One region of the Mesorhizobium sp. 113-3-9 genome, then DNA from elsewhere that is predicted to be linked to it. Evidence: predicted binding sites of a transcription regulator. Region 1 holds the regulator's gene; each other region holds the start of a gene.
The links. The regulator LexA, encoded in region 1, represses DNA repair genes until DNA is damaged. The targets are predictions, from matches to a motif close to TGTTCNNNNTGTGTTCNG.
Positions count from the first base shown of each region.

Region 2: a site for LexA is predicted at 1,848-1,865, ahead of MesoLj_RS07380 (helicase-related protein). Genes of this name have one in related genera too.
Region 3: a site for LexA is predicted at 1,951-1,968, ahead of MesoLj_RS28680 (PA0069 family radical SAM protein). Genes of this name have one in related genera too.

Region 1 is NZ_AP023246.1:4,474,696-4,477,973, reverse strand. Features, by position in the region: gene MesoLj_RS21695 (GntR family transcriptional regulator) at 1-321, shown strand, start outside; gene MesoLj_RS21690 (threonine ammonia-lyase) at 318-1,292, shown strand; gene lexA (transcriptional repressor LexA) at 1,644-2,381, shown strand; gene MesoLj_RS21680 (ComEC/Rec2 family competence protein) at 2,375-3,278, opposite strand, start outside.
Region 2 is NZ_AP023246.1:1,526,954-1,530,231, forward strand. Features, by position in the region: gene MesoLj_RS07380 (helicase-related protein) at 1-1,680, opposite strand, end outside; gene phbB (acetoacetyl-CoA reductase) at 2,391-3,116, opposite strand; gene MesoLj_RS07390 (acetyl-CoA C-acetyltransferase) at 3,208-3,278, opposite strand, start outside.
Region 3 is NZ_AP023246.1:5,847,348-5,850,625, reverse strand. Features, by position in the region: gene MesoLj_RS28685 (ribonuclease HII) at 1-568, opposite strand, end outside; gene MesoLj_RS28680 (PA0069 family radical SAM protein) at 722-1,876, opposite strand; gene MesoLj_RS28675 (glycosyltransferase) at 2,027-2,554, shown strand; gene MesoLj_RS28670 (hypothetical protein) at 2,699-3,278, shown strand, end outside.

The sequences.
Region 1 (3,278 bases):
AACTGGCTGTTGCGCTTCCGTTCGACAATCGCCGATCAGTTGCGGCGGCATCATCGTTTTCTCGGCCTGGCGCCGACATTGCGGGCGGCCGCCGGCCTCAAGGATGGCTATGGCGAGGCAATGGACGCCCTGCGCGAGGCGATCGCGATCGAGCATCACACCGCGATCATGGAAGCGGCCCTCGATCGCGATGTCGAGCGGGCAAAGGCGCTGATGACGGCGCATATCGGCTACACGCTGCATGTCTACGTTCACAGCGAGGACGGCGGCGCTAACACCTACACCGCACGCGCCGGCAGCCTGAAGGCAATTTCGGGATGACTTCAGCGCTTCCGCGACGTCCGACTCTCGATGAGATGGTCGCGGCCCGCGACAGGCTGGCTGCCTGGTTGCCGCGCACGCCGCTGCTGCGCCTCGATCTCGGTCGCGCCGATCAGCGGATATTCCTCAAGCTCGAGACATTGTCGCCCATTGGCGCCTTCAAGATCAGGCCGGCGCTCAATGCCTTGCTCTGCCGCGATGCCGATGAACTCAGGCATGGCGTTGCGACTATCAGTTCCGGCAACATGGCCTACGGAATGGCCTGGGCGGCACGGGCGCTTGGCGTTCCGGTGGCCGCCTACATGTATGCCGATGCACCCCAGACCAAGATCGACGGGGTCCGCGGCCTTGGTGGCGACGTGCGCTTCGTCTCGCACGAGACATGGTGGCGCTACATCATCGGAACGGAGCGGCCGGAGGGCGCGGAACTCCTGGTGAACCCGGTCACCGACCAGGCGGTGCTTGCCGGCAACGCGACCATTGGCCTCGAGATTGCCGAAGATCTGCCCGAGGTCGATTGCGTCCTGACACCTTATGGCGGAGGGAGCATGACAACCGGTGTCGCCAGTGCGGTCAAGGCGATGCGGAGCCAGGCCAAGGTCTTCGCCGTCGAGGATGAGAATGCGGCTCCGGTCACGGCGGCGTTGGCGGCCGGACGCATTGTCGAGATCGAGACGCGCCCCTCCTTCATCAAGAGCATAGGCGGCCCATCGCTGGTGCCTGGCCTATGGCCCTTGGCAAGCCAGTCTATCGACGGCGCCATTGCCGTCAGCCTCGATCAGGTCACGGAAGCGATGCGCCTTTTGTTCTCGAAGGCAAAGATCGTGGCCGAAGGCGCGGGAGCCGCCTCGCTCGCCGCCGCTCTCCGCAGCGAGCGGGCAACCGGCAACGTCGTCTGCGTTATCTCCGGCGGCAATATCGATGCCGGCGCCTATGCGCAGATTCTGGGCGGAGCGATGCCGGAAGCCTGAACGCGTTCTATCCCCGGATAGCCAGCGATTGTTGGCGTTTTGATTTCGTTTCGTTCCGCTCGAAATGGATCGATTGGCCCATGCAATCCGCCCTGTGAATGCCCTTCAAACGCTGATGCCAAGCGGGACAAGAGGGTGGGCCACAGGCCATTAACCAAAATGATTTCAATGCTCGCCTTGGCGCGGAGGTGGTCGATTGCTGCCCGCTGCCGGCGGCAGATAATTTCAGATGCCTTAACAAATTCACTAAACTTTAAACAGTTGCGGAACACAACTGGAACAGATAGTGTTTGTTCTGGGTTTGTTTTTCGATTCCGATTCACACCCTTCGTTCAATGCCTGGGGGGCGCCATGCTGACGCGCAAGCAACATGAACTTCTGATGTTCATCCATGAACGGCTGAAGGAAAGCGGTATCCCGCCCTCCTTTGACGAGATGAAGGAAGCGCTCGATCTCGCCTCCAAGTCAGGGATCCATCGCCTGATCACGGCACTGGAGGAACGCGGCTTTATCAGGCGGCTGCCCAACCGGGCGCGGGCATTGGAAGTGCTGCGGCTACCGGATTCGATCGCGCCCGGCCTCAACGCCGCAAAGAAATTCTCGCCGAGTGTCATTCAGGGCAGTCTCGGTCAGGGTGGCCTCGGCCGCCAGATCAAGCCGGCGCCGTCGCGCTTGCCTTCTGCCGGCAATGACGACGACGCGGTCTCCGCCGTGTCGATCCCGGTGATGGGCCGTATCGCCGCCGGCGTGCCGATCGATGCGATCCAGCATCAGACGCATTCGATCTCGGTGCCGCCGGACATGATCATGGGTGGCGAGCACTATGCGCTGGAGGTCAAGGGCGACTCGATGATCGAGGCCGGCATCTTCGATGGCGACACGGTCATTATCCGCAACGCCGATACGGCGAGCCCGGGCGAGATCGTCGTGGCGCTGGTCGACGAGGAGGAAGCGACCTTGAAACGGTTCCGCCGCAAGGGCGCCTCGATTGCCCTTGAGGCCGCCAACCCGGCCTACGAGACACGCATTTTCGGGCCGGATAGGGTCAAGGTGCAAGGCAAGCTGGTCGGGCTGATCAGGCGCTACTGAGCAGGAGCAGCCGGCGTTTCGGCTTTTTGATAGGGTGGCAGCCCCCTCGCCTCACGCGAAAACTTTCGTTGCTCGTGCCAGGGCCGATACGGCCCGTCCACGGCGAAGCTGACGGTCGGCGGGCCGGTCGCCGATTGACGATCGAAGAACACGGCGGCACTGCCCTTGCGTGCAAGTTGCCGTTTGGTGATGACGAGAACCAGCGGGTTGTGGCAGGCATCGTAGCCTGTCGCGTCATTGACAACGATCAGATCGGCGAAACCGCAGGCCTTCCAGGTAGCCTTGCGGTCTTCGACATGCGCGATGATCGCGCCAGACGGATGCCGGGCGAGACAGATGCCCTCCGTGCAGTAGAACGGCGCCCCTGGCGGCAGATTGACGGCATCTGCAATGTCGAATTGCCCGTCCGCCTTGTTGAACATCTCTGGTGTGACAATGGTTTCGGACACCAGCGCGCGTTTCCAATTGTCGACGGTGAATTCGTTCGGACGAGCCCGGCTGACCGCGAGTTCGCCACCGCCGATCGGCACCGCGACCAGCCGCGCGTCTTCGGAGATCAGCACATCCGGCACGCGCGTATCAGACACGGTCAACAGGCCGGCGAGTGCGAATGGCACTGCCGCCAGCCGTAGCCATGTCGTCGCCATCGTCGCGATGACCAGGGCAATCGTCACCAGCAGTACGGAGTGTTGTGAAATCATCCCGATCGCATCGACGGGGGAGCGTTCCGATATCCACGCCGATATGGCGATCATCGCTGTCAGGCCCTTGCCCATGAGGTAGAGAAAAGGCCCGTCCAGACCGAAGGGCATTGTCAAGGCGCTGACAACCGCCAGAAACATGACGACCGAGACAATTGGCATGATAGCCAGATTGGCGAACAGGCTGAGCGGCGAA
Region 2 (3,278 bases), 2.9 Mb from region 1:
GTCGCCATTGGCGCAGGCGCCAAAACGGTCGGCGCGCGCCTCGAACTCGGCGGCCAGCGCCTTTTGCGCGGCGGTGCGCACGGCCTTGGCGTCTTCGCCGCCGGCGGTCTGGTCGGCGGTGAAGCGGAACCCTTGCAACTCGCCGACATGATGGCCTTCGACAAGGACGGTTCCGGTAGGGCTAATTTCGGCTTCAGGCATGGTATTTTCTCTAAGGCGCCGCATGAGGACGGAAGTCCTGCGGTCTACGAAGCGTTTCGTCAACCGCTCATGCAGCGCATCCGACAATCTGTCTTCGATTTCGCGCGTCTTTTCCTGCCAGTGTGCCTGATCGGCCAGCCAGCCGGGCCGGTTCGACACGAATGTCCAGGTGCGGATCTGGGCAATGCGGTGCGACAGCGTGTCGATGTCGCCCTCGGTGGTGTCGGCGCGGCGCACCTGCTCGGCCATGTAATTCTCGTCGACATGGCCTCGCTTGGCGAGGTCCATATAGATCGACGCGATGAGGTCGGCATGTTGCGCCGGGGCGATCTTGCGGTAGTCGGGCAGCGCGCAGGCTTCCCACAACAGCGCCACGCGTTTGGCGTCGGTCGCCAGCGCGCGGATATCCTCGTCGCGGGAAAGATATTCGAGCGCTTGCGCGTCGACCGCCGGCAGCGCCCGCGTCAAGCCCTCCACCGGAGCGTTGGTCTCGATCGAGCGCTTCAGCGCATCGAGGCTGGCGAAGTCGAAATGAGCGGTGCGCCACTGCAGCACCTTCACCGGATCGAAGTCATGGCCTTCGATCTTCTTGACCAGTTCCTCGTCGAGCGGATCGACCTGGCCGGTGACGCCGAAAGTGCCGTCGCGCAGATGCCGGCCGGCGCGGCCGGCGATCTGGCCGAGCTCGGCCGCCGTCAGGTTGCGGTACTGGTAGCCGTCGAACTTACGGTTCTGGGCGAAGGCGACATGGTCGAGATCGAGGTTGAGGCCCATGCCGATGGCATCGGTGGCGACGAGATAGTCGACATCACCCGATTGGAACAATGCCACCTGGGCGTTACGGGTGCGCGGCGAGAGCGCGCCGAGAACGACGGCGGCACCACCTTGCTGGCGGCGGATCAGCTCGGCGATGGCGTAGACCTCGTCGGCGGAGAAGGCGACGATGGCGGTGCGGCGCGGCAGGCGCGTCAGCTTCTTCGAGCCCGCATAGGCAAGATGCGACAGCCTTGGCCGCGTCACCACCGAAACGCCCTTCAGCAAGCGCTGCAGGATGCCATGCATGGTGGCGGCACCGAGCAGCAGCGTTTCCTGGCGGCCGCGAAGATGCAGGATGCGGTCGGTGAAGATGTGGCCGCGCTCAAGGTCGCCGGCGAGCTGCACCTCGTCGATGGCGACGAAGGCGGCGTCGGTCTCGCGCGGCATGGCCTCGACCGTGCAGACCGAATATCTGGCGCCTGGCGGCTGGATCTTCTCCTCGCCGGTGATCAGCGCGACTTTATGGGCGCCGACCTTTTCGCAGACGCGCGTGTAGACTTCCCGCGCCAGCAACCTGAGCGGCAGCCCGATGACACCTGTTTCATGCGCCACCATGCGCTCGATGGCGAGGTGGGTCTTGCCGGTGTTGGTCGGACCAAGCACGGCGGTCACGTCGCGGCCCGACAGGATCAGCGGCTCGGTATGTTTCGGCTGGATGTTCATCGGCTCGGAAATAAGGCTTTCTGGCCTCTCATTGTCGGGAGCGTGCCTCAACTGGCGCGTATGACAGGCGACACATAGGGATTTCGGGCGCGAAGCGAAAGCGGAATGTTCCGTGGGCGGTTCGAAGGCCTCTTTGTCCAGCGCTAAATTGGCTGTCGCTTAACTGACGGAACGAGTCTGGAACGAATCGGCGACGAATCGGTGACTCGACCAGATTCAGCTTTTGTTCACGGCTATATGTGGATTTCGTGACCGTGACTCTCACCACATGCTGAATCCATGAACTGGCCCGTTTTATGCTAGGCGAGCTCAGCCGTTAAGCTTTGCCGGGAAACGACGCCGGCGGCACGATGCCGATCACTCAAGATTATGAAATTGTTAATCTTTCTGAATTTGGTGTTAAGGAACTACGGGCGATTCAGGCCTATTAACGTTAACTTGCGCTCAAAGCCGGAACGAATCGGCGACAAAACAGCGCCGGCGGCATTTTCCCCTTTTGTTCCCCCAATATCTTGTGTTGTGAACAGCTTATCCACCGACAATCCACAGGCTTGACCACAGGGTTCCGCACAGGCGGCGCTGCCGCCATTAACTCTTGCGTGCCGGATTGGGGCATTGCGCCGCGGCGGGGATTTTTTCGCTTCCAAGGCATCAACGAAAACGGACCGGTTTCCCGGTCCGTTCGTTACAGTCTGAAGCCGTTGTACGTTTCAGGCGAAGTATTGGCCGCCATTGGCGGTGAGGGTCGAGCCGGTGATGAAGCCGGCATCCTCGGAAGCGAGGAAGACGACGCAGCGCGCGATCTCTTCCGGTTCGCCAAGGCGGCCGACCGGGATCTGCGGCAGGATGCGCTCGTTGAGCACCTTCTCATCGATCGCCTTGACCATCTCGGTGGCGATGTAGCCGGGACAGATGACGTTGACGGTGATGCCGGCGCGGGCACCCTCCTGGGCGAGGGCCTTGGTGAAGCCGATGTCGCCGGCCTTGGCGGCGGAATAGTTGACCTGGCCGGCCTGGCCCTTCTGGCCGTTGATCGAGGAGATGGTGATGACGCGGCCGAACTTGCGGTCGCGCATGCCGCCCCACAGCGGGTGCGTCATGTTGAAGACGCCGGAAAGATTGGTGTCGATGACCTCTTTCCACTGCTCACGGGTCAATTTGTGGAACATGGCATCGCGGGTGATGCCGGCATTGTTGACCAGCACCGAGACCGGGCCGAGGTCGGCCTCGACTCGGCTGATGCCGGCGGCGCAAGCGTCATAGTCGGCGACCGACCATTTGTAGACCGGAATGCCGGTCTCGGCCTTGAATTTCGCTGCCGCCTCGTCGTTGCCGGCGTAGTTGGCCGCGACCGAATAGCCGGCGTTCTTCAAGGCGATCGAGATCGCCGCGCCGATGCCGCGCGATCCGCCCGTGACGATTGCAACCTTGGTCATGCATTTCCCCTTTTTGATATCGCCCTGTTGTCGGGCTTGGCAGGCACTGGATATGAAACGGGCGGCCTGCGCCGCCCGTTCAGTATTTTCTTCAGAGGGCTTCCACGCACAGGGCGACGCCCATGCCGCCGCCGATGCACAGGGTGGCGAGGCCTTTCTTGG
Region 3 (3,278 bases), 1.4 Mb from region 1:
TGGCGTAGCCCATATGGACTTCAAAGCCGTAGCGGTCGTGATGGCTGCCGCAGCCGCACATCATGCGATCGCGCATCACCTTGGCGACGATCGAGGCGGCGGCGATCGACTGCGAGCGCTGATCGCCCTTGATCAACGCTCGGCCGTCGCACGGCAGTCCGGGCGGCACATCGCGGCCGTCGGCAAGCGCGAGTTTCGGGCGGACCGACAGCCCGACCAGCGCGCGCCGCATCGCCTCCAGGCTTGCCTTGAGGATGTTGCTGCTATCGATGCCTTCGGCACTGATCGAGGCCATCGAAACCGCCTGTGCGGAGCCAAGAATGCGCAGGAACAGCGCCTCGCGCTGCAAATGACTGAGACGTTTGGAATCGTCGAGGCCTTCGGGGATGTTGGCGGGGTCGAGCACCACCGCGGCCGCGACCACCGGCCCGGCCAGCGGGCCGCGGCCGGCCTCATCCATCCCCGCGACAGGCCACAGCCCGTCAGCCATCGCCTTCGTCTCGAAGGAGAAATCGGGTTTCTCGACGATTTCGAAGAGAAGCGGAGAATCGGAACGCGCGCGAGCCATGTTGCGGCGAGGTTCGCATCGGCTCCGATTCTCCGCAAGTCCCTCCGGGTCGGGTGGGGCGCCGGACCGGGAGGGCACCGTCTGCAGGCCGGGGCAGGCCGGACGGGATTCTTTGCCGCGACCGCAATGAAGCGGCGGCGGCGAAGGGGGCGTTCAGAGCAGCATCAACTGCTCCTGGTCCTTTCCGGCCGCGACGAACTGGTCGGTGCGCAGCGTGCGCCGCTCAGCGTTGAGGCCGAGCCGTTTGGCGGTGATCTCGAAGCGGCGGCCGATCTGCCAGGCGTAGGGTCCGGCGCCCTTCATGCGCTTGCCCCATTCCGAATCGTAGTCCTTGCCGTCGCGCATCGAACGGATCAGCGACATCACGTGGCGGTAACGGTCGGGATAGTGGCGCAGCAGCCAGTCCTTGAAGATCGGGCTGACCTCCAAAGGCAGGCGCAGAACGACGTAGCCCGCCTCGCGCGCACCCGCCGCGCGCGCCGAATCGAGGATCCGTTCCATCTCCTGGTCGGTGAGGCCGGGGATGATCGGCGCCACCATGACCGAAGCCGGAATGCCGGCATCCGAAAGCTGCCGGATCGCCTCCAGCCGCTTGGTCGGCGTCGACGCACGGGGTTCCATGGTGCGCGCCAGCATGCGGTCCATTGTCGTCACCGACAGCGCCACCTTGGCGAGCCCGCGCTCGGCCATGCGCGACAAGATGTCGATATCGCGCGTCACCAATGCGGACTTGGTGACGATGCCGACCGGATGGCCACGCGCTTCCAGCACTTCGAGGATCTCGCGCATGATCCGGTATTGCTTTTCGATCGGCTGGTAAGGGTCGGTGTTGGTGCCGATGGCGATGGTGCGCGGCTGGTAGCCGTCCTTCGACAGTTCCTTGTCGAGCAACCGTGCCGCATCCGGCTTGGCGAACAGCTTGGATTCGAAATCGAGGCCCGGCGACAGGCCCATGAAGGCGTGTGTCGGCCGTGCGAAGCAATAAACGCAGCCATGTTCGCAGCCGCGATAGGGATTGATCGACCGGTCGAAGGAGATGTCAGGCGATTCGTTGCGGGTGATGATGGTGCGCGGCTTTTCAACCTGCACTTCGGTCTTGAAGGGCGGCAGCTCCTCCAGCGAATCCCAGCCATCATCGAAGACATGGCGGCTGACCGGCTCGAACCGGCCGGACGGATTGATGCCCGCCGATCGGCCGCGATTGCGGTCCGGACGGATACGCATGCCACTCTGCTCGATCATCGCATTGGCCATCTCGGCTCGTCCAGCTCCGAAGGCTGCAATGTCGGCGCGCACGATCGGTTCCATCTTGGCCCGCTCCCAGGGACTGTCCATCTTGTTTCGAATCGCTCGGTTCATGAAATTATTCCTATTTTCTCGATGAGAACAAATCAAGAACTTTCTATGCTGCGCTGCAAAAACTGGCGCTGTGCGCTGCTTTCCGCTATTCGGCTAAACATGCTCAGTGTTCTCATTGAAACGCGCAATGACGAGGAGGCTCTCGCCCGCACGCTCAGCTCGCTGATTGGCGGCGCTGTCGAGGGCGTGGTGCGCGAGGTCGTCGTCTGCGACACCGGCTCCACGGACCAGACGCATCATGTCGCCGAGCATGCCGGCTGCCAGTACGTGGCAAGCGGCGGCATTGCCTTGGGGATCCGGCAGGCCAAGGGTGACTGGCTGCTGCTGCTGGAGCCGGGCGCGCGGCTGGTGGAGGGGTGGATCGATGCGGTTGTCGCCCACACGGCGCGGCAAACCATGGCGGCGCGATTCTCACGCGCGCGGGGCAGCCGCACACCGTTCCTGGCTCGGGTCTTTTCGGGAAACCGTGCGCTCGCCGATGGGCTGGTGATCAGCAAGCGGCAAGCCGCGTCCTTGTCGAAGAGCGCCGGTAGCGCCGAGGCGCTGGCGCGTGGCCTGGCGACAAAGAGGCTCGACGCCGAGATCTGGGTGGCGCCGCCGAAGCAGCAGCACCGATCGCCAAAGTGATTTTTTGCATGTGCTCTGTCCATTGTGCATTGCACAAAACGTGACGCGGGGTTAACCTCTCCCGGAGGTGGTGAAGTGGGTTTGGGTCATACGAGCGGTGAGCACCGATGCGGCATCGGGTTCACGCTCACGGACGAGGACCCGATGAACCTTTCAACCCCAGACAAATCCGGCGCCGCCAGTCTCGAGGCCATTGCGCGCAATGGCGGCCTGTTGCGGCGCATCGCCGTGCGCATTCCGACCTATCTCACGGATCTGCGCGAAAACCCTGCCTGGCTGCCGATGTTCATGCTGGCGCGCACAATGCCCGGGCGCCGAATGCATTGGCTGGGTGCAAAACGCGCCCGTCCTGCCGACAATCTTGGGGATACGATGTTTTCCGGTGTCGAGCGGGCGGCGGTGGTCGATGCGCTGCGCTCTGACGGCCTGTTTTCAGGCCTGGTCCTGCCATGGGAAATTCATGAGGAGATCGCGCGTTTCGCGGACCGCACGCCTTGCTTCGGCAATTTCGACCGCCGTCTCGAATTCATGCCGGGCGAGCATGCGCAAGCCGAGAAACGCCTGGCTCGCTCGCTGCTCAGCGGACACTATTTCGAGCGCATCCTCGACTGCCCGGCGGCACTCGCCATACAGCGCGACCCGCTGCTGCTCGACATAGCCGCGCACTATCTCGGCGGCCAGGCGAAACTGATCACCACACGCGTCTGGTGGAGCTTTCCAACCG